One region of the Arthrobacter sp. Ld5 genome, then DNA from elsewhere that is predicted to be linked to it. Evidence: predicted binding sites of a transcription regulator. Region 1 holds the regulator's gene; the other holds the start of a gene.

Evidence for each region. The regulator Rex, encoded in region 1, represses fermentation and respiration genes when NADH is low (regulators of the CRP and FNR family bind a similar motif). The targets are predictions, from matches to a motif close to CTTGTGAANNNNTTCACAAG.
Region 2: the regulator Rex is predicted to act here: its motif matches at 9,817-9,836, upstream of rhaI (L-rhamnose isomerase).

What each region holds. Positions count from the first base shown of each region.
Region 1 covers NZ_JBPKBO010000022.1:332,907-348,134, forward strand. The annotation lists gene proC (pyrroline-5-carboxylate reductase) at 1-645, shown strand, start outside; gene ACSGDB_RS12290 (glycosyltransferase 87 family protein) at 614-1,921, opposite strand; gene ACSGDB_RS12295 (potassium channel family protein) at 1,905-2,573, opposite strand; gene ACSGDB_RS12300 (TrkH family potassium uptake protein) at 2,566-3,978, opposite strand; gene ACSGDB_RS12305 (acetoin utilization protein AcuC) at 4,114-5,316, shown strand; gene ACSGDB_RS12310 (ArsR/SmtB family transcription factor) at 5,376-5,921, shown strand; gene ACSGDB_RS12315 (helix-turn-helix domain-containing protein) at 6,085-6,297, shown strand; gene ACSGDB_RS12320 (30S ribosomal protein bS22) at 6,492-6,590, shown strand; gene ACSGDB_RS12325 (HAD family hydrolase) at 6,703-7,515, opposite strand; gene ACSGDB_RS12330 (glutaredoxin family protein) at 7,613-7,876, shown strand; gene ACSGDB_RS12335 (redox-sensing transcriptional repressor Rex) at 8,061-8,747, shown strand; gene ACSGDB_RS12340 (hypothetical protein) at 8,779-9,408, opposite strand; gene ACSGDB_RS12345 (YceI family protein) at 9,609-10,166, opposite strand; gene ACSGDB_RS12350 (histidine phosphatase family protein) at 10,318-10,995, shown strand; gene ACSGDB_RS12355 (TlpA family protein disulfide reductase) at 11,086-11,655, shown strand; gene ACSGDB_RS12360 (cytochrome c biogenesis CcdA family protein) at 11,713-12,468, shown strand; gene resB (cytochrome c biogenesis protein ResB) at 12,520-14,241, shown strand; gene ccsB (c-type cytochrome biogenesis protein CcsB) at 14,241-15,228, shown strand, end outside.
Region 2 covers NZ_JBPKBO010000022.1:231,262-246,489, reverse strand. The annotation lists gene ACSGDB_RS11945 (penicillin-binding transpeptidase domain-containing protein) at 1-1,463, shown strand, start outside; gene ACSGDB_RS11940 (flotillin family protein) at 1,606-3,090, shown strand; gene ACSGDB_RS11935 (YccF domain-containing protein) at 3,147-3,548, opposite strand; gene ACSGDB_RS11930 (DEAD/DEAH box helicase) at 3,646-5,328, opposite strand; gene ACSGDB_RS11925 (beta-galactosidase) at 5,681-8,017, opposite strand; gene ACSGDB_RS11920 (L-rhamnose mutarotase) at 8,125-8,451, opposite strand; gene ACSGDB_RS11915 (LacI family DNA-binding transcriptional regulator) at 8,694-9,725, opposite strand; gene rhaI (L-rhamnose isomerase) at 9,948-11,114, shown strand; gene ACSGDB_RS11905 (bifunctional aldolase/short-chain dehydrogenase) at 11,171-13,210, shown strand; gene ACSGDB_RS11900 (rhamnulokinase) at 13,212-14,729, shown strand; gene ACSGDB_RS11895 (alpha-hydroxy acid oxidase) at 14,726-15,228, shown strand, end outside.

The sequences.
Region 1 (15,228 bases):
CAGGATGCCGACGTCGTCATCCTCGGGGTGAAGCCTGCGGGGACCGTCGCGCTCGCCCGCGAGATCGGCCCCTTCCTGAGGCCGGCCGCCGTCGTCCTCAGCGTCGCTGCCGCCGTGTCGACCGCGATGATCGAGGCCGTCCTGCCCGACGGCCAGCCCGTCATCCGCTCGATGCCCAACACGCCGTCGCGGCTCGGTCGGGGAGTGCTCTCGATCTCCGCCGGGGCGGCGGCCGGTCCCGGGCAGATGGCACAGGCCCGGGAGCTCCTGGCGTCCGCCGGGACCGTCGTCGAGATCCCCGAGGAGCAGGTGGACGCCCTCTCCGCCGTCAGCGGGTCCGGACCGGCCTACGCGTTCTACCTCGCGGAGGCGATGGCCGCCGCCGGCGCCGAGCTGGGTCTCGACGCCGGCCTGGCCGCCCAGATCGCGCGGGAGACCGTCGCGGGAGCGGGCTTCATGCTCGCGGAGGAGGGCGCGGACGCCGCGGCCCTCCGCCGCGCCGTCACCAGCCCCAACGGGACCACGCAGAGCGCCATCGAGACCTTCGACGAGCTGGGCCTTCCCCGCATCGTGGCGTACGGCGCCCGCGCCGCCACGGCACGCGCGGCGGAGATCACCCGCGAACTGACGCGTCCCGCCGGCTGACGGGGCGGAGCGCCCACAGGGTCAGCAGGGCCACCGGCAGGATCACGCCGAGGCCCGTGAAGACCCGCAGCGGCAGCGGGCCCGTGCCGGAGACCGCGCCGGTGAGCGTGAGGGTCACGGTGATCGAGGAGAACAGCATCACGGGCACCAGGAGCGCCAGCAGCGCCCGGCCCACCGCGCGTGGGGCACCCTCCTGCCGCCGGGCGAGGACCCAGCCCGCCGGGAACACCAGGGCGATCCACACCCAGTGGTGGAACCAGGAGATGGGCGAGATCGCGAGCATGACGACGGCGTTGGCGGCGATCGCCCGCACGGGGTCGCCGTCGTCGTCCGCGCGCCGGATCGCCGCGTAGCCGACCGCGATGACGGCCAGCGACGCCAGGATCCACACGGGCCGCTGCAGGCCCTCCGCCAGGCCCGACTGCGCCACGACCGAGTTCAGCGACACGTTGTAGAGATCGGCCGTCGCCCCGACGCGTGAGGGGTCGAGGAGCGCGTCCAGCCAGAAGATCGCGGACTCGCGGGGCGCCAGGAACCAGCCGACGGCCACCGTCGCCGCGAAGGACCCCGCCAGCCAGGCCAGCGACCGCCAGTCCCGGCGGGCGAGGAACACCAGGCCGAACGCGAGCGGTGTCAGCTTGATCCCGGCGGCGATCCCGATGAGCACGCCCGAGGGCAGCCGGGTGGAGCGCAGCAGGTCGGCGAGGACCAGCACCATGAGGAGGGCGTTGATCTGTCCGAACCCGAGGCCCTCGCGCCAGGGCCCGCTGACGCCGATGAGCAGCACCGCGGTCAGGACGGCGGCGGGACGGCCGTTCCGCGGCACCTCCGGCAGCACCCCCGACGCGCGCAGGTAGCGCACGACGGTGACCGCCACGCCCACGAGGCACACGCAGGTCAGGGCGGTGACGATCCCGAGGGCGAGCGACTCCGGGACGAGCGCGAGGGGCACGAAGAGCAGGGCTGCGAAGGGCGGGTAGGTGAACGGCAGCCCCCGCGTGTCGGTCAGGATCAGGGCGTCGTCGTACAGGTCCTTCCCCTCCGCGCGGCCGAGCAGCGCGAGGGCGCCCTCGCGGTACACCGAGAGGTCCAGCCCGTGGATCTGCGCGGCGAGCACGACGACGGCGAGCACGAGGGCGCCGCCGGCCGCGGCAACCCACCGGCAGGCCGCCGACCGCGCGGCCGCGGTGCGTGGTCGACGGCGGGACCCGCCAGGCGTGCGCCCCCGCCGGGCCGGGGCGCCGGCGGCGTCCGTGCGGCTAGGGTCGGCCGGCAAAGCGCTCCAGCAGGTCCACGTGCCCGGACACGATCAGCATGTCGCGGCTGGAGACCTTGGTGTCGGGGCGCGCGTAGGTGAAGTCCTCGCCCGGGGACTTCACGCCGACCACGGTGACGCCGTACTTCGACCGCACCGCGGACTCCGCGAGGGTGAAGCCCTGGGTCTCCTTCGGCGGGTACATCTTCACGATCGCGAAGCCGTCGTCGAACTCGATGAAGTCGAGCATGCGGCCGCCGACGAGGTGCGCGGCGCGCTGCCCGGCATCGGCCTCCGGGTAGATCACGTGGTTGGCGCCGATGCGCTTGAGGATCTTGCCGTGCGAGGGCGTGATCGCCTTGACCCAGAGGTGGTCGATGCCGAGGTCCACGAGGTTGGCGGTGATCAGCACGCTCGACTCGATCGAGGTGCCGACTCCCACCACGGCCGCCGAGAACTCCTGGGCGCCGAGCTGGCGGAGGGCATCGAGGTTCGTCGCGTCGGCCTCGACCACGTGCGTGAGGACGCCCGAGAACTTCTGCACGAGCTGGGGGTCCCGCTCGATGGCCAGTACCTCCCGTCCCTGGCGGACGAGCTGTTCCGCGGTCGCCGCGCCGAACCGGCCGAGGCCGATCACGAGGACGGGTGCATTGTGGGCGGGTCTCTCAGCCAATGATCGGCCTCTCGTCGGGGTAGCGGTACAGCGTGCTGCGTTGCCTCAGCGCGAGCGCCGAGGCGAGGGTGATGGTACCCATGCGCCCGGCGAACATCAGGGCGGACAGGACGTATTTTCCTTCGGGCGGCAGCTCGGCGCTGAGGTTGGTGCTGAGGCCGCAGGTCGCGAACGCGGAGATGACCTCGAAGACCACCTTGTCGAGCGGCTCGTCCGTCATGCGCAGGAGCAGGCCGCTGCCGATGAGGACGAGGGTGGCGCCCATGAAGATCACGGAGATCGCCACGCGCATCACGCCGGAGGGGATGGTGCGGCCCCACGCCCGGACGTCCGAGTCGCCGCGGGCCTCGGCCACGATGGCGAGGAACATGACGGCGATGGTGGTCACCTTGATGCCGCCGGCCGTGGAGGCGGAACCCCCTCCGGCGAACATGAGGGCGTCCGTCAGGAGCATCGTCGTCGTCGTCATGTCGTTCTGGTCCACGAGGTTGAACCCGCCCGAGCGGGTCATGACCGAGGCGAACAGGGCATGGATCACCCGGTCCGTGACGCTGAGCGTGCCGATCGTGTGGTCGTTCTCCCACTCCAGGAAGCCCCACGCGAACGTCCCGGCCGCGAGCAGGATCAGCGACACGGAGACCGTGAGCTTCGCGTGGAGCGTCCACTTGCTGAAGCGGTGCCGCACCTGCACGAGGACCATGATCACCGGGAAGCCGAGGCTGCCGAGGAACACCCCGACCATGAGCGGGGTGAGGATCCACAGGTCCGTCTCGTACGGGACCAGCCCGTCGCTGTGCGGGGTGAAGCCGGCGTTGTTGAAGGCGGAGATGGAATAGAAGATGCCGTGCCAGACGGCCTGCCACCAGGGTTCGCCCAGGATCATGAAGCGGGGGATGAGGACGACGGCGAGGACGATCTCGATCACCACCGACGTCGTGATGACGATCCGCAGGAGTGTGCCGATCTCGCCGAGGCGGCTCGCGTTGTTCAGCGCCTCCTGGGCCAGCAGCTTCCCCCGTACCCCGAGGCGCTTGCTCACGATCAGCGCGAGCAGCGAGGCCAGCGTCAGCGTGCCGAGCCCTCCGATGAAGATGCCCAGCAGGATCACCAGCTGGCCGAAGAAGGACCAGTAGGTGGCGGTGGACACCACGGTGAGGCCCGTGACGCACACGGCGGAGACCGCCGTGAAGAAGGCGTCGTGCAGGGGGGCGGCGGTCCCGCTGCTGGTGGCCATCGGCAGGCTCAGCAGCGCGGTGAACACCAGGATCACGGCGCTGAAGATGAACAGGGCGAGACGCGCGGGGGAGCTGTTCGCGAACGAGTCGGCGAAGTCGCGGATCGACGCCAGCAGCCTGATGTACCCGCGGCGATCGTCCGTCAGCCATCGTGGCTGTTGACCTACCATTGACGTCCGCTCTGCCTTCTTCGCTGGTCCTACCGCCGAACCGGCGCGTAACCATGCCTGATTGTCCCTTGCAGTAGTAAAGCATCTCACCGGGAGGCGGCATCGGAGCATCGCGCATCGCGTAGCCTTTCAGGAATGTCTACGCACTCACGGTCGGCGGTCCCCCTCCAGGTGGCCTGGGACGAGTCGATGCTGGCCTACGACTTCGGCGGGCACCATCCCATGAACCCGGAGCGGCTGCACCTGACGGCCCGGCTCGCGCGCGACTGCGGGCTGCTGGACCTCGACGGCGTGACGGTTGCCGCTCCTCCCGTCGCGTCGGACGACGAGCTGGCGGCCGTGCACAGCCCCGACTACATCAGGGCGGTCCGCCGGGTCAGCGGCAACCCCTGCACCTCGGACGCCGCCAGGGGCCTCGGCACGGAGGACACCCCCGCCTTCGCGGGGATGCACGAGGCCAGCGCCCGGCTCGCAGGCGGGTCGCTCGGCGCGGCCGAGGCGATCCTCCGGGGTTCAGCCGTACGGGCGGTGAACTTCGGCGGCGGCATGCACCATGCGGCGCGCTCCCGCGCCAGCGGCTTCTGCATCTACAACGACGCCGCGGCCGCGATCCAGCGGCTGCTCGATCGCGGCGTCCGGCGCGTCCTGTACGTCGACGTCGACGCACACCACGGCGACGGGACGCAGAGTATCTTCTGGGACGACCCCCGGGTCATGACGATCTCGCTGCACGAGACGGGCATGAGCCTCTTCCCCGGTACCGGCTTCGCCAGCGAGACCGGCGGACCGGGAGCGGAGGGGTACGCGGTGAACGTCGCGCTGCCCACCGTCGCCGGGGACGCGGCGGTACTGCGGGCCTTCCACGCCGTCGTGCCGCAGCTCGCCGGGGCTTTCGCCCCCGAGGTCATCGTGAGCCAGCACGGCTGCGATTCCCACCGCGAGGACCCCCTCACGAACCTGCGGGTCAGCGTCGACGCCCAGCACGCGCTGATGGTGGGCGTGCGGGACCTGGCGGACCGCCTGTGCGAGGGGCGGTGGGTCGCGACGGGGGGAGGCGGGTACGCCCTGGCGAGCGTGGTGCCGCGGTCCTGGGCGCTGCTCGTCGCGGTGGCCGCCGGTGCGCCGACAGGCCCGGCGACGCCGGTCCCGCCCGCCTGGCGGGAGTATGTGCTCGAGCGGCACGGTGTGGAGGCGCCCCGGCTGATGGGTGACGGCGCGGACCTCTGGTGGCGTTCGTGGGAGGTCGGGTACGACCCCAACGACGACCTGGACCGGACGGTGATGGCGACGAGGAAGGCCCTCTTCCCCCTCCATGGACTGGACCCCTGGTTCGACTGACCGGGACCCGCCGGCCACGTCAGGATGCCGTGCGGCGTATATATCGCTAGGGTAGGCGGATGGGAATCGATGATGTATTCGCCGTCGTCGCCGAGGGCACACGCAGGCAGATCCTCGAGAATCTGCGGAACGGCGACAGGGCGGTGGGGGAGCTCGTGATCGAGTTGCAGGTCAGTCAGCCGACGGTGTCGAAGCACCTGAAGGTGCTGCGGGAGGCGGGCCTGGTGAGCATGCGGGCCCAGGGACAGAAGCGCTACTACTCGCTGGACGCCGCGCCGCTCGGCGTGGTGCGCGACTGGCTTGCCGGGTTCGAGGATGCCGGGACCGCGGGACCGCCCGCGGCCCCCGCGGATGACGGACTGGACCGGCCGTCCCCGGAGTTCGCGACGGTGGCGGACGTCGTCGCGGCGCTCGAGCCGGAGACGGTCGACGCGCCGGGTGCCGCGGCCACGCCGGCGCTGGCCACCGCGGTCCTCGCGGCGCAGTCGGGACCCGCCGGAGGCGACGCACCGCGGCCCCCGATGGGGCGGACCATGGGCCGTGCGGCGGAGCGCGCCGCGGACCTGCTGGCCCAACTGCGCCGACGGCGCGATCCGTCGGCGTAGGCCCGTCGGCCGTCTTTCACTCCAGCCCCATCTGCCACTAGAGTGATCCTCTAGGCGGATTATCCTCTTGCTACAAGGCGACACGCCGATCGGTCGCCCGGGCAGCGCTTTCGATAGGCCCCAGGGTGAAGTGCAAGCCTCCATGCGAAGGAATAGTGGTGAGATGGCAGACGGGAACAACTTCTCGGATGTGCAGTTCCTGACGGTCGCGGAAGTGGCCGAGCTCATGCGCGTCTCGAAGATGACCGTGTATCGGCTCGTGCACGCCGGAGACCTGCCCGCCGTCCAGTTCGGCCGCTCCTACCGCGTCCCCCAGTCCGCGGTCGAGGGGTTCCTCCACCGGTCGCAGGTCGACGGGCAGGCCGCGAGCGCCTGATCGCCGGTCGTCCGCGGGTTCCCCAAACGGATGTACCCTGTTAAGGAGCGTTTTGGGCGGGTCTCGAGCCCGCCCGACTTAGTGCATCACACGGGCGACTGCCACCAGGCACGCGTCTTTCGTCATCACCAGGGCGGTCCTCGAGGCCCCGCGCCGCAGTACGCCCTGGCAACACAACAGTTTGTGAGGACTCTATGGGTTCAGTAATCAAGAAGCGCCGCAAGCGTATGGCAAAGAAGAAGCACCGCAAGCTGCTTCGCAAGACCCGTCACCAGCGCCGCAACAAGAAGTAGGCACTCGTCCGGCCTCGAGCCGGAGGATGCCGACCGGCCCGGATTCCCGCATTCGTTGCGTGGAAGCCGGGCCGTCGTCGTTCACGGGGTCCGTCGGGTGCTGCTCCTGAGGTCAGCGGGTCCTGAGCCGGGCGTACCCGCGCCACAGCCCGTAGAGGGATCCTGCGACGGTGGCGGCGCGCAGGCCGAGGGTCGCCGCCCGCCGTCCGCTGCGGAAGTCGTAGACCGGCCAGTTGTTCGCCCGGGCATGCCGGCGGAGGCGGCGGTCCGGGTTGATCGCCACGGGATGCCCGACGGCGCTCAGCAGCGGGACGTCGTTGTAGGAGTCGCTGTAGGCCCAGCAGCGCGCGAGGTCCAGGTCCTCCCGCTGCGCCAGGGCCAGCACGGCCACCGCCTTGGCCGGCCCGTGCAGGAACTCGCCGACCAGCCGGCCGGTGTACAGGCCGTCCGCGACCTCCCCCACGGTGCCGAGGGCCCCGGTGAGGCCGAGGCGTCTCGCGATCACGCCGGCGACCTCCACGGGGGTCCCGGTCACCAGCCAGACCTGCCGGTGCGCGGTCAGGTGCTGCTCGGCCAGGGCGCGCGCCCCGGGCCAGATCTTCGAGGCGATCATCTCGTCGTAGACCTCCTCGCCGAGGGCCAGGACGTCCTCGTGGGCGATCCCGATGGCGAAGGCGAGGGCGGCGTCGCGCACCGAGTTCACATCCGTCATCGTCTCGCCGCGCATGATGAAGCGGAGCTGTTTCCAGGCCAGGCCCGCGGCGAAGCGCAGCGTGAACGCCTTGCGCTGGTACATCTTGCGGCCCACGTGGAAGAGGCTCGCGCCGCGCATCAGCGTGTTGTCCACGTCGAAGAAGGCGGCCTCGCCCTCGACGGTCGCCGAAGGCTGGAGGGTGGGGTGCGTGACCCGCGCGGCGTCCGGCATGCCCCCGAGTCTAGTTCTTCGGCAGGACACCCCGACGGCTCGTCCTGCCGGTCCGGTCTCCTCCGCCGAGGCCGGTCGGGCGCAGTACCGTGGAGGGATGGAAACTCCCGCGGAGACGCCCGGCGCCGGCGTCGTGCTCCTCACCCGCCCCGGGTGCCATCTCTGCGAGGACGCCCGCGTTGTGGTGCGGAGGGTGACCGGCGACCTCGGCCTGGGCTGGCGCGAGGTGAGCGCGGCCGAGCACCCCACGCTCGGCGCCCGCTTCGCGGAGGAGCTGCCCGTCCTGTTCATCGACGGCGTCCAGCGCGACTTCTGGTCGATCGACGAGGCGCGGCTGAGGCGGCTGCTGACCACCCCCTGACGAGCCCTCGCCGGGCCGGCCCCGCACCCATGCACGCCGCCCGTCATCCGGCTTGGAGGCCCCGCTCCGGCGGCATACAGTGGTTGTACTTCCGCCCCCGACGCCGAGGGATCACGGAACCGCGGCTCCCGCACCGGGCGCGGCGGTGCGAGCAACGGAGCCGATGACAGTGACAACGCCGGACATGCCAGGCCTTCGCCGCGTGGACGACGCGGCGCGCCACATCCCGCCGGCGTCGCTCGCCCGTCTCACCATCTACCTGCGGGCGCTGAACTCCCTGCTCGCCGAGGGTATCGAGCGGGTGTCCTCCGAGGAACTCGCGGACGCCGCCGGCGTGAACTCGCCCAAGCTCCGCAAGGACCTCTCCTACCTCGGGTCCTACGGCACCCGCGGCGTCGGGTACGACGTGCAGTACCTCAACCGGCAGATCTCCGTCGCCCTCGGGCTGACGCTCGACTGGCGCGTCGCCATCCTGGGTGCGGGCAATCTGGGACGGGCGCTCGCCGGGTACTCGGGGTTCGGTTCGCGGGGCTTCGAGATCGTGGCGCTCTTCGACGCCGACCAGCTCGTCATCGGCTCCGAGGTGGGCTACCTGCGGGTCAGCGCCGTGCACGACCTCGAGGCCGTGCTGGAGCGCACCCGCACCAACATGGCGGTACTCGCGGTCCCGGCGCAGGTCGCCCAGGAGCTGTGCGACCGGCTCGTCGCGGCCGGGATCTCCAGCATCCTCAGCTTCGCGCCCGTGGTGCTGCAGGTGCCGCCGCACGTGCAGCTGCGCAAGGTGGACATGTCCACCGAACTGCAGATCCTGGCCTACCACGCACAAAGGGCGCAGGAGCCGGACCTCGGTCCGATCTCCCACGCCCAGTAGTGCCGGAGGGCCCGGCTCCCGTGCAGTGGCCTCAGTACCCGAGCTTCTGCGGCGCGAAGTACGGCCGCGACGGCTTCAGGTAGGTCAGGACGACGCCGGCGACGCCGAGGATCAGGATGATCACGCTGAGCGCGATCGACAGCCCGGACACCGGCACGGCCTCCTGGCCCGAGGCCTCGATGGCCTGGTTCGCCAGCGGCAGGAGCAGCAGGCCGCCGACGGTGACCAGTACATTGAGCGCCATGAGCACCGTCGCGGTGATGCGTGCCCAGTTCCGGCCCCGGCGGATGAAGATCGCCAGGACGACGTAGACCGCCGCGGTGAGGGCCGCGAAGAGCACCTGGAACACCATCTGGACCGGCGCTCCGGGGCCGTCGGGGATCTCCGTCAGCGAGAGGATGGAGGCCAGGAAGTGCAGGATGCCGGCGGCGAGGATGAGGTAGTAGGCCCGCTGGACCTCTTTGGGTGCCGGTCCCTTCTCGGTGAGGCCGGGCGCGGCCGACGTCGGGTAGGCGTAGTTCGGGGACTGGGCGCCGGCGTCCTGCCGGCCGTAGGGCGACGGGGCCTGCTGGGACGGGGGAGTCTGGCCGCCGGCCGATCCCGGTGCGTTCCAGCCCGCCCCGCTGTCCTGTCCGTTCGGGGTGTCCTGTGGTGTGCTCATCGTTGCGTCCTCCGCTGATCGAGGGGTGGTCATCCTGCCGATGGTGCCCCCATGGACGCGCGCATCGTGGATGTGGTCACCGTCAGCCTAGTTCCCGGGCCCCCGGAGGACGCTCGACGAAACGCCGACGGCCGGCGTCGTCGGGAGGACGACGCCGGCCGTCGGGCCTGCAGCCGGGCGCCGGGGCCCGGGGCGACGGATCAGACCGTGGCGACCGCGGGGGCCACGAAGGCGGCCTCGATGGTGATGGTGACCTTGTCGCCGACCAGGACGCCGCCGGCCTCGAGGGCCGCGTTCCAGGTGAGACCGAAGTCCTTGCGGGAGATGCTGGTGGAGGCGGAGACCCCGGCGCGGGTGGCGCCGAAGGGGTCCACGGCCACGCCGTTGAACTCGGCGTCCAGGACCACGGGCTTGGTGATGCCGCGGATGGTGAGGTCGCCGTTGATCCTGTAGGTCTCGCCGGAGCCCTCGTGGGAGGTGGACACGAAGGTCATCTCGGGGAACTGCTCGACGTCGAAGAAGTCGGCGCCCTTGACGTGGCCGTCGCGGTTCTCGTCGCCGGAGGTGAAGGAGGCGGTCTTGATGGTGGCGGAGATGCTCGAGTCCTCGAGGGAGGAGCCGACGGTGAGGGCGGCGTCGACGTCCTGGAACGAGCCACGGACCTTGCTGATGCCCGCATGGCGGACGCTGAAGCCCACCTCGCTGTGGGAGGGATCGAAGGACCAGGTGCCGGCGGTGAGGCCTGAGGGGACAGTCATGGAGAACTCCTGAGGATGGTGGCGTGCGGATGCTTACATGAAGCAGAAGCATGCATATGCATGTTTTATTCCTGACTTTGGTCGAAGCTTCAACTGATTCGGATGCGGGAGTCGATTGGCCGTCGCGTACGGCATGCGCGAAACTGGATGGATGCAGCGATCAACCGTCCACCTGGTGCGCCACGGTGAGGTCCACAACCCCGAGGGGGTCCTCTACGGGAGGCTCCCCGAGTTCCATCTCTCCGATCTCGGCCGTCGGATGGCGGCGCAGATGGCCCGGCACTTCCAGGAGCGGCGGGACGACGGTGCCGACATCGTGCACCTCGTGGCCTCGCCGCTGGACCGCGCGCAGGAGACCGCGCAGCCGCTCGCGGACGCCCTCGGGCTCGCCATCTCGACCGACGAACGGATCATCGAGGCGGAGAACCGCTTCGAGGGGATGTCGGGGATCAAGAGCCGGATCCGTCAGCCCCGCAACTGGCCGTTCCTCGTCAATCCCCTCCGCCCCTCCTGGGGTGAGCCCTACCACGGGCAGGTGGAACGCATGATGGTCGGCATCCACGACGCCCGGCGCCGGGCCCTCGAGCTCAGCGCGGGCAAGGGCTCGGACCGCCCCGCGGAGGCCGTCCTGGTCAGCCACCAGCTCCCGATCTGGGTGACGAGGCTGGCCGCCGAGCACCGCCGGCTCTGGCACGACCCCCGCCAGCGCGAGTGTACGCTGACGTCCGTCACGTCCCTCGACTTCGAGGACGGGGCCATCCGTCGGGTGCGCTACGCCGAGCCGTGTGCGGACCTGCTGCCCGAGGCGGCGAATGTCCCCGGCGCGTAATAGAATTACTACACGTCGTAGAATTCAACGGAAGAAGCCGTGACCCCACCCCTCCGTCCCGTACCGCGCCGCCGCCTGCTCAGGCTGCGGATGGCGCTGGCCTTCGCCGTGCCGCTCTCGCTCGCCGTGACGTCCTGCGCGGCGGAGGATCCGCTGGCGCAGCAGGCCGCCGCCGGGGACGGCAAGAACTACATCGCCGGCGACGGCTCGGTCACCGAATACGCGGCGAGCGACAGGGGAGAGCCCGTCGAGGTCTCCGGCACCCTCTTCGACGGTACCTCCGTATCGAGCTCGGACTGGGAGGGCCAGGTCACCGTCCTCAACTTCTGGTACGCCTCCTGCGCCCCCTGCCGTGAGGAAGCCCCCGACCTCGTCTCGCTGCACGACGACTACGCACCGCAGGGCGCCGCCTTCTACGGTGTGAACATCCGCGACGAGAAGGCCACGGCGGAAGCCTTCGAGCGGAGCTTCGGCATCCCGTACCCGAGCTTCGCCGACAAGGACGGCGGCGTACTGCTGGACATGACGCGGTACGTCCCGCCGCAGGCTGTCCCCACCACGATCGTGCTGGACCGCGAGGGGCGCGTCTCGGCGCGGATCCTCGGACTCGCCGACCGCAGCACGCTCAAGGCCCTGATCTCCGATGCCCTCGCTGAATAGCGCGCGGGTCCGGGAGCGCGGATGACGGGGCCGTCGGTTGCGCCGGTGCCCCTCGCCGTGGGCAACGCCTTCGCCGACGCCGTCCTGAACGGTTCCATGCTCCTGGCGCTGCCCGTCGCGCTCCTGGCAGGTCTCGTCTCCTTCGCCTCGCCCTGCGTCCTTCCGCTGGTCCCCGGGTACCTCGGGTACGTGACAGGACTGACCGGCGTCGATCTCGAGAAGCAGAAGAAGGGCCGCATGCTCGCGGGGATCGGCCTGTTCGTCGTCGGTTTCTCGGTGGTCTTCATGGCCTACGGGACGCTCTTCGGCCAGCTCGGAGCCTTCCTGCGGGTCTCGCAGGGCTGGCTGCTCCAGGCGCTCGGCGTGATCGTGATCCTCCTCGGCATCATCTTCATGGGCGGACTCTCGTGGTTCCAGCGGGAGAGCCGCATCCACGCCAGGGTGCCGGCGGGTCTCCTGGGCGCTCCGCTGCTCGGGTTGACCTTCGGGCTCGGCTGGGCACCGTGCATCGGGCCCACGCTCGGCGCGGTGCAGCTGCTCGCCATCTCCGGCAACGACGCCACCGCCCTGAAGGGCGCTGTTCTCACCTTCGTGTACTGCCTCGGGCTCGGGCTGCCGTTCCTGCTGATCGCCCTCGGCGTGCGGCGCGGGATGGGTGCGCTCGCGTTCTTCCGGCGACACCGGCTGCTGCTGCAGCGCTCCGGGGGTGGGCTCCTCGTGCTCGTGGGCGTCCTCATGGTCACGGGCGTCTGGAACCTGTGGATCACCCAGCTGCAGGATCTGCTGATCGGCAACGTCGTGCTCCCGATCTGATCGCGGGCGCACCACGGCACGGAATCGAATCGACTTGATGGAAGGCCCACAGTGAAGCAGGACCTCACGCAGGACACGAGGGACAGGCCGGGCGCACCGACGTCCCGGTCCGACGTCGTCCTGCCCTCCCTCGGGTTCCTCGGGACCCTCCGGTGGGCCTGGACACAGCTCACGAGCATGCGCACCGCGCTGTTCCTGCTCCTGCTGCTCGCCGTCGCCGCTGTTCCGGGCTCGCTGTTCCCGCAGCGCCCCGCGAATCCCGCCGTCGTCACGCAGTACATCGAGGACAACCCGGACACGGGGCCCGTCCTCGACTGGTTCCAGCTGTTCGACGTCTACTCGTCGGTCTGGTTCTCCGCCATCTACCTCCTGCTCTTCGTCTCGCTCATCGGGTGCGTGATCCCACGGGCGATCGCGCACTTCAGGGCGGTGCGCTCCAAGCCGCCCCGCACGCCGAAGCGGCTCTCGCGACTGCCCGTCCACGGCACGCTCGAGGTGCCGGCGGATCAGGCCCGCGGCGCGGGGCTCACGCCCGCCGCCGCCGCCGAGCAGGCCGCGGCCCTCCTCCGGAAGCGCGGCTACCGCGTGGATGTGCGCGACGCCGGGACGGACCGCCCCTCGGTGGGCGCCGAGCGTGGACTCGCCAAGGAACTCGGGAACCTCGTGTTCCACACCTCCCTCATCGGGGTCCTGGTCTCGGTGGCCGTCGGAGGGCTGTTCGGGTACAACGGGCAGAAGATCGTCGTCGAGGGTGACAGCTTCGTCAACACCCTGATCGGCTACGACTCCTTCAGCCCGGGCTCCAACTTCTCCGACGACCGGCTCGAGCCGTACTCCCTCCGGCTGGACTCCTTCGACGTCCGCTTCGACCGCGACCAGGAGAGCCACTACGGGCAGCCCCTGGACTTCACGGCGAACGTGACCACGCAGGACGGCCCCGGCGCGGCCGAGGAGTCCCGGGTCCTCAAGGTCAATGCGCCGCTCACGATCGGCGGGACGAACGTGTACCTCGTCGGCAACGGCTATGCCCCGGTCGTCACGGTCCGCGACGGCGAGGGCAACATCGCCTCGGAGGGGCCGGTCGTCTCGGTCCCCTCGGACGGCCTCTACACGTCGCTCATCGTCATCAAGGCACCGGACGCCAAGCCGGACCAGCTCGGGTTCGTGGGGTTCTTCCTCCCCACCGCGTTCGTGGACGAGCAGGGCGTGTCCTTCTCCCGCGACCCGGACCCCTTCAACCCGCAGCTCAACCTGAACTCCTACTACGGGGATCTGGGGCTCGACGACGGCACCCCGAAGAACGTGTACGTGCTGGACACCGAGGACCTGACGGAACTGAACAGCCGGACCAGCGACGACGGCGGGATCGTGCTCGGCGTGGGCCAGACCTACGACCTGCCCGAGGGCAAGGGATCGGTCACGTTCGACGGGCTGAAGCGGTACGTCGCCCTCGACATCCACCACGATCCCGGGGAGGTCGGTGCGCTCGTCTTCTCGACGCTCGCGCTGCTCGGCCTCACGGCGTCGCTGTTCATCGGTCGACGGAGACTCTGGGTCCGCACCGCCGAGCACCCCGACGGCCGCCTCATGGTCGAGTACGGGCTGCTCGCACGCGGCGAGGACCACCGGCTGCCCGCCGAGGGCCAGGCCGTCGAGAAGCTGCTCAGGGACCGCTGGTCGGTCCCTGACAGCGGCACGGGGGAACATAAGGTGCCGGAGGCCGCGTCGGCGGCAGGCACGCAGCAGTCGCACCACAACGCAAAGGACAACTGATGCCACAACCAGTCAACGCAGAGCTCGGGCAGGTCAGTGAGCTCTTCATGCTGCTGGCCTCCATCGCCTATGTGGCGGCCCTGATCTTCTTCGTGCTCGACCTCGTGCGGTCGAGCACGACCATCGGCTCGCTCGAGACCCGTCTCGCCGAGGAGCAGGCCACGCCTGCGCTCGCCGGCGTCGGGGGGCGGAGGGGCCCGACGTCGACCGCCGCGCCGACCGCCCCCGCCACGGCCGACGACTCGATGGACTACGGCTCCGGGCCGCGGCGCGGCGCCGCGCGCATCGCCGTCGCCCTGACGGTGCTCGCCGCCGTCATCCACGGCGCCGCCGTCCTCACCCGGGGCGTCGCGGCGAACCGCGTGCCGTGGGGCAACATGTACGAGTTCTGCACCACGGGCGCATTCCTGGTCGCCGTGATCTTCCTGGTCACGCTCACCCGCAAGGATCTCCGCTTCGTCGGGTCCTTCGTAGTCGGTCTCGTCGTGGTCATGCTGTGCGCGGCAACCGTCGGGTTCCCCACCCCCGTGGCACGGCTGATCCCGGCGCTCCAGAGCTACTGGCTGATCGTGCACGTCTCCATCGCGGTCGCCGCCTCCGCCCTGTTCACCATCACGTTCGCCATGTCGGTGCTGCAGCTCCTCCAGTCCTCGCGGGAGGCCAAGATCTCCGCGGGCAAGGCGGACTCGGCCCGGTTCCTGCGCCTCGTGCCGTCCGCGCTGAGCCTCGAGAACCTCGCCTACCGCCTCAACGCCATCGCGTTCGTCGGCTGGACCTTCACCCTCATGGCCGGTGCCATCTGGGCGGAGCAGGCCTGGGGCCGGTACTGGGGCTGGGACACCAAGGAGGTCTGGACCTTCGTCATCTGGACCGTGTACGCCGGGTACCTCCACGCGCGTGCAACGCGGGGATGGACGGGGACGCGCGCCGCGTGGCTGTCGATCGTCGGCTACCTCTGCATCGTCTTCAACTTCACGATCGTCAACA
Region 2 (15,228 bases), 100 kb from region 1:
CCGCGTCCGCCCGCGCCCTCGCGACGCTGCTCGACCTCGACCCCGCCGCCTACGCGGAGCAGGTGTCCGCGGCCGGCGCGGAGGCCTTCGTGGTGGCCCTCGTACTGCGCGACGACGCCGACCGCACCGTGACCGACGCGCAGATCGACGCCGTCCCGGGAGCCCTCCGGCAGGCGGACACCCTCGAACTCGCCCCCACCCGTACCTTCGCGCGCGAGCTGCTCGGCGGCGTCGGAGAGGCCACCGCGGAGCTCGTGGAGCAGTCCGACGGCGACCTCCGGGCCGGCGACGTCACCGGCCTGTCCGGCCTGCAGCTCCAGCACGATGCCCGCCTTGCCGGCACCCCCGGCCTGTCGGTGACCGCCGTGCCGGCCGGTGACGCGCAGACCGCCCCGAAGAGCCTCTTCACCACCGCCCCCGTGGACGGCGAGGACCTCGCCCTCACCCTCGACCCCCGGCTGCAGAGCCTCGGCGAGGAGGTGCTCGCGGACGAGCCGTCGGCGTCGTCGATCGTGGCCGTCCGCCCCAGTACCGGCGAGATCCTCGCGGCCGCCAACGGGCCGGGCAGCGAGGGCCTGCAGACGGCGCTCCTCGGCCAGTACCCGCCGGGCTCCACGTTCAAGATCGCCACGAGCCTCGCGCTGCTGCGCACGGGGTTCACGCCACAGACGCCCACCGAGTGCAGCGAGGAGGTCGTGGTGGACGGTCGGGGGTTCAACAACGCCGGCACCTTCCCTGCGGAATCCCTCGGGACCATCCCGCTCCTCGAGACCTTCGCGCAGTCCTGCAACACCGGCTTCATCTCGGCACGGGACGAGGTCGGCCAGGCCGACCTCGCGAGCGCTGCCACCGATCTCGGCATCGGCGTCGAGACGGGTATCGGGACGCCCGCCTTCTTCGGCGCCGTCCCCAACGAGGCGGAGGGCACCGCCCACGCGGCCGCCATGATCGGCCAGGGCGAGGTGCTCGTCTCACCCCTCGCGCTCGCCGTCATGACGGCGTCCGTGGGCGCCGGCGAACGCGTCACCCCGACCCTCCTCGCACCCGGCTCCGCCGGCTCCCCCTCCGGGTCGCCGTCCGGGTCACCGTCCGCCGCGGGCGAGTCCCCGTCCGCCGCACCCTCCGCTGCCGGTCCCTCCGGCACCGCGTCCCCGAGCGCCGCACCCACCGGGACCGCGGCCCCGAGTGCGTTCACCGCGGCGGAATCCGCGACGCTGAAGACGCTCATGGGCGCCGTCGTGTCCCAGGGCGGCGCGCAGCTGCTGCAGGATGTCCCCGGGCCCGCCGTCCTGGCCAAGACCGGCACCGCCGAGTTCGGCAGCGAGACTCCCCCGCGTACCCACGCGTGGGTCGTCGCCCTCCAGGGAGACCTCGCCGTCGCCGTCTTCGTCGAGGAGGGCGAGCTGGGCTCCACCTCCGGCGGGCCACTCATGCAGGCGTTCCTCACCGGAGCCGCCTCCTAGGAACCACGGGCCCGCGGCGCGCGGGCCATCCACGTCGACGGTTTGGGGGTCGGACCAGCACGGTGCACGCAACAGCCTGATTCTGCTCCGGCGCGCACCCGCGCCGCCGGGGCCTTCTCGAAGACCATTGAAAGGGTCGCAAGTGGATCTCACGTTCCCGCTCATCATCGGCGCGGTGGTACTCCTCCTCCTCGTCGTCGTCGCCGTCGTCCTCGCCCGGATGGCGCTGCACATCGCCAGCCCGGACCAGGCGCTCATCATCTCCTCCAAGGACAGCAAGGGCCAGCCGGACCCGGACAGCCAGCGCGTCGTCTTCGGCCGCATCTTCATCAACCCGTTCGCCCAGCGGGCCTACCCGCTGTCCCTGGCCTCCCGGCAGGTGTCCCTGCGCATCGAGGGCATCTCCAAGAACGGCATCAAGCTCCACCTCACGGGTGTCGCGCAGGTCAAGGTGGGCGGGGACGCCGACGCCGTCCGCAAGGCCGCCCAGCGCTTCCTCAACCAGCAGGAGGCCATCGACCACTACACGCAGGAGACGCTGTCCGGTTCGCTGCGCTCCATCGTGGGCACCCTGACCGTCGAATCGATCATCCGGGACCGCGCCACCTTCGCCAAGAGCGTGAAGGAGGAGGCGGAGCACTCCATGCACAACCAGGGGCTGGAGATCGACACGTTCCAGATCCAGTCCGTGGACGACGACTCCGGGTACCTGAAGAACCTCGGCCGCCCGGAGGCCGCCCTCGCCGAACGCAACGCGAAGATCGCCGAGGCGCGGTCCATGCAGGAGTCGGAGCAGGCACGCGCCCTGTCCGACGAGCAGGTGGCCCTCGCGCAGCAGCAGCTGATCATCCGCCGCGCGGAACTCAAGGAGGAGGCCGACGCCCGCCAGGCGCGGGCGGACGCCTCGGGTCCGCTCGCCCACGCGGAACAGCAGGAGCAGGTCATCATGCGCGAGCAGCAGGTGGCGCAGCGGCGCGCCGAGCTGCGCGAGCGCGAACTCGACACCGAGGTGCGCAAGCCCGCGGACGCCGAGAAGTACCGGCTGATCCAGCAGGCCGACGCGAAGCTCGAGGAGCGCCGTCGCGCCTCCGAGGCGACCGAGATCGAGGCGCGCGTGGATCTCGCCCGCCGCAAGCTCGTCGCCGAGGGCGACCGCGTGGCCGCAGAGGCCGACGCCGCCGCGAACACCGCGCGCGGCACCGCCGAGGCGTCCATCAACGAGGCCAAGGGCCGGGCGGATGCCGCCGTCATCGCGTCCCGCGGTGACGCCGAGGCCGGGTCCGCGGAAGCCCGCGGCAAGGCGGAGGCCGCGGGGATCGCCGCGCAGGCGGAGGCCTACGAGAAGTTCAACCAGGCCGCCATCCTGTCGAAGGTGCTCGAGGTCCTGCCGGCCATGGCCCGGGAGATCGCGGCGCCGATGTCAGCGATCGACACCATGACGGTGGTCTCCAACGACGGCGCGAGCCAGCTCAGCAAGAACGTCTCGAGCGGGGTCCACCAGACCACGCAGATGGTCAAGGACACCACCGGGCTCGACATCATCGCGCTGCTCGGCGACCTGCTGAAGAACGCGGACAAGCCGGGCCGGAACGGGTCGTCGCCGGTCCACGGCTCTCCGACGGACTGACCGACCGGGGACGGGCCCGCTGCCGGATCACCGGCGGCGGGCCCGTCCCGGGCAGGTCAGCGGTACGTCTGCAGCGAGGGCCCCTGGGAGGGGACGATGACCTTGCCGAGCGGTGCCAGCGACACGGGGATCAGCTTCAGGTTCGCGATGCCCAGCGGAATGCCGATGATGCTCAGGAACATCGGGATGGCCGTGAGCACGTGGCCGATGGCGATCCAGATACCCGCGACGAGCACCCAGATCACGTTCCCGATCGTGGACCATGCCCCCATGCGGACGTCACGGTTCACGACGGTCTGGCCGAACGGCCACAGCGCGTACACGCCGATCCGGAACGACGCGATGCCGAAGGGGATGGTCACGATCAGCAGGCAGCAGATCACGCCCGCCGCGAAGTAGCCGAGCGCGAGCCAGATGCCGCCGAACAGGAGCCAGATGATGTTCAGGAGTGCGTTCATCCGGCCATTGTTCCGTACCCCGTGCACTCCCGCACCACCCGGGACGCGTGAGGCCCCCTCCCCGGACGGGGAGGGGGCCTCATCGACGCGGTGAGTGCTAGCGCGGCCGGCGGTCGTTCGACGCCGGGGCGCTCGCCCTGCGGGAACCGCCGGAGCGGCGGGCACCCTCGGACCGTGCGCCCTCCGCGCGGGGGGACGACGGCGCGTGGCTGCGCTGGCCCCCGGCGGCGGGAGCCCCGGGAGCGGGGCGGCGGACGGCGTCGCCCACGCGCTGTCCCGACGCCGGACGGCGGCTGCGCGACGTCGTCTCCGACGCGGTGCGCGGCTCCTCGGTGCGACGGCGGGACCCGCCCGACGCGCCACCGGAGTCGCTGCCGAAGCGGGGTGCCTGCGGCTGGTCCTTGCGGCGCTCGGCGCGGTTGCCCTGCGCGGACTGGGGATCGGCGGAGACGCGTCCACGACCACCGCGGCCACCCCGGCCGCCCGCGGTCGGTGCTGCTGCACCGCGGCGGGCCCGCTTGCGCTCCGCGTTCGCGCCGGTGGACGTGCCCTGCCCACGGGCGGCCTCACGGGAGGCGAGGAGCGCCGCACGGGTGCGGGGATCGATCTTCTCCGCGACGTCGCCGGTCAGCGACAGGACCAGGGGCGAGCTCGCCTTCACGTTCTCGAACGCGACGTCGACCCCTGCAGCCTTCATGAGCTTCTGCACCTCGGACTTCTGCTCGGGCAGCGTGATCGTGACCACGGTGCCCGACGAGCCGGCGCGGGCCGTCCTGCCCGAACGGTGCAGGTACGCCTTGTGCTCCGTGGGCGGGTCCACGTGGACCACGAGTTCGACGTCGTCGACGTGGACGCCGCGCGCGGCGACGTCGGTGGCGACGAGCACGCGGACGTCACCCGAGGAGAACTCCGCGAGGTTGCGGTCGCGGGCGTTCTGCGACAGGTTGCCGTGCAGGTCGACGGCGGGGATCCCGGCGTCGGTGAGGGTCTTGGCGAGCTTCCGCGCGTGGTGCTTGGTGCGCATGAAGAGCAGGCGGCGGCCCGAGCCGGAGGCGAGCTGGACGATCAGCTGCTTCTTCTGCGTCTGGTCGCCGATCAGCAGCACGTGGTGGTCCATCGTGGTGACCGCGGCCTGCGGGTCGTCGACGGAGTGGGTGACCGGGTTGGTCATGTACCGGTTGACCACCTTGTCCACGCCGTTGTCCAGGGTCGCAGAGAACAGCAGGCGCTGGCCGTCGGCCGGGGTGGTGTCGAGCAGTTTCTTCACGACGGGGAGGAAGCCGAGGTCCGCCATGTGGTCGGCCTCGTCGAGGATGGTGATCTCCACGGACTCGAGCGTGATCAGCTTCTGGCGCATCAGGTCCTCGAGACGCCCCGGGCAGGCGATGACGATGTCGACGCCGGCGCGCAGGGCCTTCTCCTGGCGCTGCTGGGAGACTCCGCCGTAGATGACGGTGGTGTTCAGGCCCAGTTCCTTGGCCAGGGGCTCGACCGTGGCGTTGATCTGGGTGGCGAGCTCACGCGTGGGGGCGAGGACCAGGGCCAGGGGGCGTCCGGGCTTGCGGCGGTAGGCCGCCTCCTGCTCGGCGAGGCGCGCGACCATGGGGAGGGCGAAGGCGAGGGTCTTGCCCGAGCCGGTGCGGCCGCGTCCGAGGACATCGCGCCCGGCCAGGGAGTCGGGAAGCGACTTGACCTGGATGGGGAAGGGTTCGGCGATTCCCTGCGCGGCGAGGTTCTCGACCAGCGCTTTGGGCACACCGAGGGCAGCAAAAGTAGTCATGTGAAGTACACGAGCTTTCTTCTCATCTTCCCCGGCACCGGTTGGCGCGGGGGTTCGCCGAAGAAGAGTCAGACAGTGTCCACCGAGCTCGCGATCCTGCGAGCTGGATGCGGGACAAAAGAATGCGTTCTATCGACGCAGGCTGCGCACTGTACTGGATAGCACGGTACCGGGTGACGCTGTACTGAATGACGCCAGTACTGGCTGACATCATCAGCCGTGCGCAGGCAAGTTCCTCGACTTTACCAGTCGGGACGCCGGAAGACCGCATCGCGGCTGCGGCGGCATCGCTGCCGACCTTCGCTGAGCATCGGCTTCGCGGTGCGGACGCTGCCGCAGGTACGAGTGCGCGTCAGGGCCGCTGTGACGGGGTGGGCAGTGCACGCCAGATGGTGGAGAAGGTAAGCGTCACAGCGTCGACGGCAAGGAGTGCGCTGTCGACAGACCGAAGCCGGGCTCGTGCCGGTTCCGGTAGCCACACGTCGGTCTTCTTGTGGAGCGGGAGCATGCGCAGCTCGAGACCTGTGCCGACGGCACCGTCGATCACATCAAGATCAATATGCCACGCTGTGCCATCCCAGAACCTATCGGCGACGGGGGCTCCGTCGACGAGGAGCTCCGCAACGTCCCCGGCCCAGTCGATACGAAGCGTGCGTCGCAGGCCCTCGGCGGGCGTGCCCACATCACCGAGGGACCAGATTCCTGCCCGCTCGACGAACTGCTCCTCGCGGGGGGCCGCCGGCCGCACGGCCGAGCCACCGTATCGCCGCAGTGGCTCCGAGGCCTCCTGTCGCCAGGAGCCGGCTACCAGGGACAGGCCGGCGCGACGGGCCGCCTCGGAGTGTTGCGGCTCCAGCGGAACCGGAACCCACTTGCCCTGCCACGCCGTCAGGGACGGCCGCGCCGAGGACCGCACTGAAAGTGCACCGCCCTCAGTCCAGAGGGGCTCGTCGCACAGCACGAGTTGGCGGGCACCATCCTCGAGTAGCCAGACACGATCAGCGTCCTGGCTACCGATCACGAGCACCGTGGCCGAACCACGAGCGCTGCTCAGTTCAACGAGCCCACCAGTGGCACTGTCAATTCGAGCTCGTCCGCCATCGGCCCTGAGGCCGTCCACAAGAACCGCTACGTCATCGGGTAGACCGAATGACACGTCGATGTCCTTTTCTGCCACGAGGACAAGCGTCGCCCCGATCACGGTGAGGATGGATGCTGTTGCCCAGTCGATGCGGATTCCGCCGACCTCAATCCCTAACGGCCAGTGTCCGATAGTCCCCGCCGGGATGGTCAGATCTGTCCCGACGCGGACAGTGCGTGTGGGTAGCACGACGTCGAACGCGACACCATCGCACGACGGCAGGGGAACATTCGGCTGGTGCCAGTTGATGAACAGGACCCCGAAGGATCCATCGGAGCGGACGGTCCACCGCAAAGTCGAGCAATCGAAGGGTATCTGCGGAACAGCATCAGGAAAACTCGTCGACATGGTTGCGATCTGCGCTCCGAAGCTGTGCAGGAAAGCGTGCTGGCGCCGGAGCGCAGCATGACTCGGCCCGAGCTGCCCTGCCGCACCCACCGCTGCGTGGAAGTCATAGTCGAACACGGGGAGGTCGTTGGGATAACCAGAATCCTGTGATTCCTGAAAGCCCGTTTCACCACGGGGATTCATACCTCCAGCGAACATGTAGTAGCCCTGCCAGGCCGAGCCGCTGGCCAGCTTCGCGTGCGCGACCGCCGCGATGTCATCCCCCGATGGAACGATGCGCCGGTGGTAGGTGGTTGCCATTCCCCCACCCAGCTCGCAGCAGGCAGGGGGGAACGTTTCGTCACGATCGCGGAGTTCGACGGACGCGGCGTCGACGCCCCTCACGTCTGCCCCTACGCCCGGGTCGTCCCAAATCGTCGACATGAAGTAGTGCTGACGAAACGTGACGTCCCATGGGGCATCGGCGTCGACCCAGAATCCGTCCCCGTACCCGGAGTACAGGGGGAACACCTGACCCGCGGGAAGTTCTGCCCCGCCCCAAGCTGTCGCCGTGTAGAACGGAGCGTGCAACCCAGCAGAACGGGCGAGTTCACGCAGCGTGGCCAGATGGTCGGGTTGGTCGTACAGCTCGTTCTCCAACTGAATGGCAAGCAGGGGACCACCGCCGCCGCAGAGCCCGCCAAGCTGTTCACCGAGTGCCTCGAACCACGGCTCGACGAGATCGAGGTAGCCGGGATCATCTGTGCGGTGCTTCACAGGAGCGTGTTGCACCCAGTCGGGAAACCCTCCATTGCGCACTTCGCCATGCGCCCATGGACCGATGCGGAGGACGACTCGGAGACCGAGCTCGGCACAGAGCTCGACGAACGCCGCCACATCCAGGTTTCCGTCAAAGCTGACGGAGTCCCGCTCTGGTTGGTGGTGGATCCAGATGATGTAGCACGAAATGACATCGATACCCCCGGATCGCATGAGCAGAAGCCTCTCCCGCCATCGTTCGCGGGGCACACGTGAGTAGTGGATTTCTCCTGAGACAGGAATCCAGGGTTCACCGTCCAGCGAGATGTGGCGCGACGAGATCGAGATTCTGCTGGCCGGCGGGACATCCGCTTGCAGTGCCGGCTCCACCGCCCGCGCCGGCCACGGCTGATGTGTGGCCCGCAGCACGTGCGTGTTCATCGAGGTTGATGATCGCGTCATGGTGCTTTGTTCCTCAGGTGTGTTGCCGAAAGCTCGATGCCCTTGGCTGAGCTCCCGTGTATGTGTTCTGGGATTCGCGTCACGCCCGCTCGGCGCACCCGCCTTCCCTAGAGTTGATCCTCGAGGTGGAAGACCTCGTCCAGACGGACGAAGCCCTCGTCGGGGCGGCCGTCGAGCGCCAGGAAGAACGGGCCCATCTCGGCCTGCCATCGGGCGTTCACCTCGGTCGCGGCCATGGCGGCCTGCGACGCAGCGAAGTCCTCGCATTCCACGTACCCGATGAGCATGCCGTCGGGGCGCAGGAACAGCGAATAGTTGTTCCATCCGGTATCCGTGAGAGCCCTCGCCATGTCGGGCCAGATGGCCGCGTGCCGGGCCCGGTACTCGGGGATGCGCTCCGGGCGGACCTGCAGCTGGAAGCACACGCGCTCCATTGGTATCTCCTTGGCTGGTGGGGTGATGGGTCAGAGGGCCACGCGGCGATACTCGAACCCGAGGAGGGACGCCGCTGCCTTGACGTCGACCGCGCGGTGCCCGACATAGAGCCCAGTAGCAAGAATGAATCGTTTCAGAAGCACGATTCATATCGAATACTAGGCCCGGGCCACATCACCGTCAACAGCCTCGGCCCGGGCCGTCAGCCGCGGCTGCGGACTGCCCCTCGCCCGGCCAGCAGTCAGCTGAGGGAAGGGGCTCTTGCCCCGGTACTCCCGCGCTCCACCAGCTCCGGGTCGAAGATGACCTGCCGCCGCCGCGAGGGAGGCCCCTCGATCTCCTCGAGGAGGAGCTCCACCGCTGTCCGCCCGATGAGTTCCGTCGGCTTGCGCACGCTCGTGAGGGGCACCACCGTGGAGGCGGCGAAATCGATGTCGTCGTACCCGATCAGTGCCAGATCCTCGGGAATCCGCAGGCCCCGGATCAGCAGGACCGCCTGCATGACGCCGATGGCGAGGAGGTCGTTGGCGCAGAAAATGCCATCCGGCAGCTCCTCGTGCCGGCGCTGGGCGATCACCTCCCCGACATCCCGACCGGCCAGGACAGTCATGGCATCGGCGTCGAGGACCTCGAGCTCTGCGCCGTCGTACTCCTCGACCGCCTGGCGCGCGCCCGTCAGGCGGTCCGCCACCTGGCGGTAGTCGGCCGTTGTGCCCACGAACGCGATGCGCCGTCGGCCCGCTTCGAGCAGGTGGCGCACGGCGATGTAGCCGCCGGCGACGTCGTCCACCGACACCGAGCTGCAGCGCCGCTGCGGATCCACGCGATCCACGAGCACCACGGGCGTGCCGCGCCGGCTCAGCCCCTCGATGCGTGGGCCCACGTCCCCGACGGGTGAGATGAGCATGCCCTGCATGCGCTGCTGCTCGAAGACGTCGATGTACCGGGCCTCCCGACCGGCATCCTGCCCGCTGTCCCCCAGCACCACCGTGCTGCCGTGCTCGGCGGCGCAGTCCTCGGCGGCCCGGGCCAGCGAGGAGAAGAACGGGTTGCCGACGTCGAGCACGATCAGGCCGATGGTGCGGCTCTGGCCGGCCCTCAGCTGCCGGGCGGCATCGTTGCGGACGAAACCGAGGGCGTCGATCGCCTCCTGGACGCGTTCCCTCGTCGCTGCAGAGACCCGCGCGGGGTGGTTCAGCACGTTGGACACCGTCCCGATGGCCACCCCTGCGCGGTCGGCGACATCCTTGATGCTGATCGGTCGGCTGTCCATGAGTACCAGGCCACCTCGAAGCTCGGGTCCGGCGGCGGCGCCGTCAGGACTGTTGACACTCGGTCTCCAGCAAGGATAGCTTTGAAACGTGCCAATGAAACGATTCAAAAGCACGGCAATTCCTCTTCCCCCTCGGACCCGCCTCCGGGCGCAGGGGGAACCCCGAGAACCGCCGCACAGGTGTGATGGAGCACCCGGCGGCCACCGCACTGGAGAGAGCACATGACTGTCATCGACGATATCTCGGCGGAGCTGGGCCAGCTCGCCATCGAAGTGCCCTCCTGGGCCTACGGCAATTCCGGCACCCGCTTCAAGGTGTTCGCCACGCCGGGCACCCCGCGCACCGTCGAGGAGAAGATCGCGGACGCCGGCATGGTCAACCGGCTGACCGGTCTTGCCCCGAGCGTCGCCCTGCACATCCCCTGGGACAGGGTGGACGACTACGGGGTCCTCGCCTCCTACGCGGCGGACCACGGTATGCGGCTCGGCACCATCAACAGCAACACCTTCCAGGACGACGGCTACAAGTTCGGCAGCCTGACGCACAGCGACGCCGCGGTGCGGAACAAGGCCATCGACCACATGTACGAGTGCATCGAGGTCATGAATGTCACCGGCTCGCGGGACCTGAAGATCTGGCTCGCGGACGGCTCCAACTACCCGGGCCAGGCCGATATGCGCTCCCGCCAGGACTGGCTGCAGGACTCCCTCCGCAAGGTGTACGACCGTCTCGGCGAGGACCAGAGGCTGGTCCTGGAGTACAAGTTCTTCGAGCCGGCGTTCTATCACACGGACGTCCCGGACTGGGGCACCTCCTACGCGCACTGCCTGCAGCTGGGCGAGAAGGCCCTGGTCTGCCTCGACACCGGACACCACGCGCCGGGCACCAACATCGAGTTCATCGTGGCGCAGCTCATCCGCCTCGGGAAGCTCGGCTCCTTCGACTTCAATTCGCGCTTCTACGCGGACGATGACCTGATCGTCGGTGCCGCCGATCCGTTCCAGCTCTTCAGGATCATGGCCGAGGTGGTCCGCGGCGGCGGCCTGGACCCGGCGAACGGGATCGCCCTGATGCTCGACCAGTGCCACAACCTCGAGGAGAAGATCCCCGGGCAGATCCGCTCCGTGCTGAACGTCCAGGAGATGACCGCGCGTGTCCTGCTCATCGACCGTGCCGCACTGACCGCGGCGCAGGAGTCGGGCGACGTGCTCGGCGCCAACGCCCTTCTGATGGACGCGTTCTACACCGATGTTCGTCCCGGCCTCGCCGCCTGGCGTGAGTCGAAGGGCCTTCCCGCGGATCCGATGGAGGCCTACCGCGAGAGCGGTTACCAGGAACAGATCAACAGCGAACGACAGGGCGGCCAGCAGGCCGGATGGGGAGCATGAGCGTGACGACGACGACAGGGTCCGCGACCACCACCCCAACGAACGGCGTAGCCGCTATTTCCACCCATCCGACGGTCGACGAGCTCATCGCACGCTCCAATCGGCTCGGTGCCGACAAGCGCACCACGAACTACGCCGGCGGCAACACCTCCGCCAAGGGTATGGGCGTGGACCCGGCCACCGGTGAGGACGTCGAACTGCTCTGGGTCAAGGGCTCCGGTGGTGACCTCGGGACGCTCAAGGAGTCCGGGCTCGCCGTTCTGCGCCTGGACCGCCTACGGGCACTGCGGGGCGTCTACCCGGGGGTGGAGCGTGAGGACGAGATGGTCGCGGCCTTCGACTACACCCTGCACGGCAAGGGCGGTGCCGCGCCGTCCATCGACACCGCCATGCACGGCCTCGTGGACGCCGCGCACGTGGACCATCTGCACCCCGACGCCGGCATCGCGATCGCCACGGCGGCCGACGGCGAGGCACTCACCGAGGCGATTTTCGGATCCAGGGTCCTCTGGGTGCCCTGGCGCCGTCCCGGTTTCCAGCTCGGACTCGACATTGCCGCTCTGAAGGAGGCCAACCCCGAGGCCATCGGCACGATCCTCGGCGGGCACGGCATCACCGCCTGGGGCGACACGTCGGCGGAGGCCGAGGCGAACTCGCTGGAGATCATCGAGACTGCTGAGCGCTACATCGCCGAGCACGGCACGGCCGAGCCCTTCGGCCCCGCCCTCGATGGCTACGCCGCACTGCCCGAGAAGGAGCGCCGCGCGAAGGCAGCGGCTCTCGCCCCAACCATCCGCGGCCTCGCCTCCGCGGACAGGGCGCAGGTGGGCCACTTCACCGACGACCCCCGCGTCCTGGACTTCCTCGCCTCCGCCGAGCACCCGCGCCTCGGCGCCCTCGGCACCAGCTGCCCGGACCACTTCCTGCGCACCAAGGTCAAACCGCTCGTCCTCGACCTCCCGGCCGGCGCCGACGTCGAGAGCTGCCTCGAGCGCCTGCGCGAACTGCACACCGCGTACCGTGCGGACTACGCCGCGTACTACGCCCGGCACGCGACGCCGGACTCCCCCGCCATGCGGGGAGCCGACCCGGCGATCGTACTGGTGCCCGGCGTCGGCATGTTCTCCTTCGGCGCGAACAAGCAGACCGCCCGCGTGGCCGGGGAGTTCTACCTCAATGCCATCAACGTGATGCGCGGCGCAGAAGCGATTTCCAGCTACTCCCCCATCGAGGAGGGCGAGAAGTTCCGCATCGAGTACTGGTCCCTCGAGGAGGCCAAGCTCGCCCGGATGCCGAAGCCGAAGTCGCATGCGGGGCGCATCGCGCTCGTGACGGGAGCGGCGTCGGGCATCGGCAAGGCCATCGCCACCCGCCTGGCCGGCGAAGGCGCGTGCGTGGTCATCGCGGACCTGAACATCGACAGCGCGACCGCCGTGGCCGAGGAACTCGGCGGTCCCGACGTCGCCGTCGGCGTGCAGGCGGACGTCACGGATCCGGCCCAGGTGCAGGACGCCGTGAAGGCGGCGGTGCTGGCCTTCGGTGGACTCGACCTCGTGGTGAACAACGCCGGCCTGTCCATCTCGAAGCCGCTGCTCGAGACCACGGAGAAGGACTGGGACCTCCAGCACAACGTCATGGCGAAGGGCTCCTTCCTCATGTCGCAGGCCGCCGCGAAGGTCCTGATCGAGCAGGACATGGGCGGGGACATCATCTATATCTCGTCCAAGAACTCGGTGTTCGCCGGCCCGAACAACATCGCCTACAGCGCCACCAAGGCCGATCAGGCCCATCAGGTACGCCTCCTCGCCGCCGAACTCGGCGGCTACGGCGTCCGCGTCAACGGCATCAACCCCGACGGCGTGGTCCGCGGCTCCGGCATCTTCGCCGGCGGCTGGGGCGCCAAGCGGGCCGCCGTCTACGGCGTGGAGGAGGACAAGCTCGGCGAGTACTACGCCCAGCGCACCCTCCTCAAGCGCGAGGTGCTGCCCGAGAACGTCGCCAACGCCGTCGCCGTCCTGACCAGCGCCGAACTCTCGCACACCACGGGGCTGCACATCCCCGTCGACGCCGGCGTCGCCGCCGCGTTCCTGCGCTGACATGGATGCCGGTTCGACAGCGGTCTTCGTGGCCGTCGACATCGGGGCGTCCTCGGGGCGGGTGATCCTTGGCAGGATCACCCGCCCCGAGTCCGGCGGAACAGCAGCGACGCCCCGGATCCAGATGGAGGTCGTGCACCGGTTCCCCAACGGCGTCGTCACCCTCGACGGGCATCTGCGGTGGGACTTCGATGCGCTCCTGGAGGAGGTTCTGGTCGGGCTCACCGAGGCGGCGAGAGTCTCGAACGCCCAGGGCGAGCGGGTCATCAGTATCGGGATCGACACCTGGGCCGTCGACTACGGCCTGGTGGACCCGGCGGGTGACCTGACGGCTCAACCGGTCAGCTACCGGGACGACCGCACTCGAGCGACCATCGACCAGGTACACCGACGGATCGATCAGGCACGCCTCTACAGCACGACGGGCCTGCAGTTCCTGCCCTTCAACACGGTCTACCAGCTCGCGGCAGAGAAAACGCTGGACGGGGTCCAGGCCCTGCTGATGCCCGACCTGCTCGCCTACCGGCTCACCGGTGAGCGCCGCACCGAATCCACGAACGCCTCCACCACGGGATTGTTCGATGCAGTGGCCGGCGAGTGGGCCACCGAGATCCACGAGGCCCTGGGGCTCCCCAGGGACCTGTTCCCGCCCCTGGTGGAGGCAGGTCGATCCATCGGTGCCCTGCTCCCCGGGGTAGCCGAGCGCACCAAGCTGCCGGCATCGACGCAGGTCGTCGCCGTCGGATCCCACGACACCGCATCAGCCGTCGCCGCGGTACCCGCCCAGTCGCCGCAGTTCGCCTACATCTCCTCGGGAACATGGTCGCTGGTCGGGCTGGAACTACGGCACCCGGTCCTGACGGAGGCGAGCCGGGCCGCGAATTTCACGAACGAGCGCGGCGTCGACGGAACCATCCGCTACCTGCGCAACGTGGGCGGCCTCTGGCTCCTGAGCGAATGCCAACGCACCTGGACGGAGCAAGGCATGGACGAGCCGCTCACCTCCCTCCTCACTGCCGCAGCCGCCCTGCCGGCGGGCGGACCGCAGGTCGACGTCGACGACCCTGCCTTCATCGCTCCCGGTGGCATGCCGCAACGTATCCAAGAGGCTGCCGTCGGTGCCGAACACAGTGCCCCGGGTCGGCCCGCAGCAATCGTTCGGTGCATCCTCGACAGCCTGGCGCTCGGCTACGCACGAACCATCGCCGACGCTGAGCGTCTCACCGACGCACGAGTGGACGTAGTGCATATCGTCGGAGGCGGATCCCAGAACCAACTCCTCTGTCAGCTGACAGCCGACGCCACCGGCAAGCCGGTCATCGCAGGGCCGGTCGAAGCGACGGCGCTCGGCAACCTCCTCATCCAGGCCCGGGCCGGCGGTCAGATCGACGGCGACCTCAGCAGCCTGAGAGACCTCGTGGCAGCAGGAAGGGAACCGGCTTACTACGAGCCACGCCGCACGGCACCGCCCAGCACTGCAGACCTCACATCCGTCCCCCTTGGAAGGACCATCGCGTGATCAAGCGCCAACTTCCCGTTCCGGCCGAACTGCTCGAACTCATGCAGTTCAAGAAGATCGAACTCAACGGCAAGAAGCGCCGGCTGGACTCCGCGCTGACCATCGCGGACCTCCGCACGATCGCGAGGCGCCGCACCCCGAAAGCCGCGTTCGACTACACCGACGGCGGTGCCGAGGGCGAGCTGTCCCTGAACCGTGCCCGGCAGGCGTTCGAGGACATCGAGTTCCACCCCTCGATCCTCCGTCCCGCCGAACACGTCGACACCTCGGTGGAGATCCTCGGCGGACCCAGCGCCCTCCCGTTCGGAATCGCACCGACCGGATTCACCCGCCTCATGCAGACCGAGGGCGAGACCGCCGGCGCCGGCGCAGCAGCCGCCGCCGGCATCCCCTTCACCCTCTCCACCCTCGGCACGACCTCGATCGAAGGCGTCAAAGCAGCGAACCCCACCGGACGCAACTGGTTCCAGCTCTACGTCATGCGCCAGCGGGAGATCTC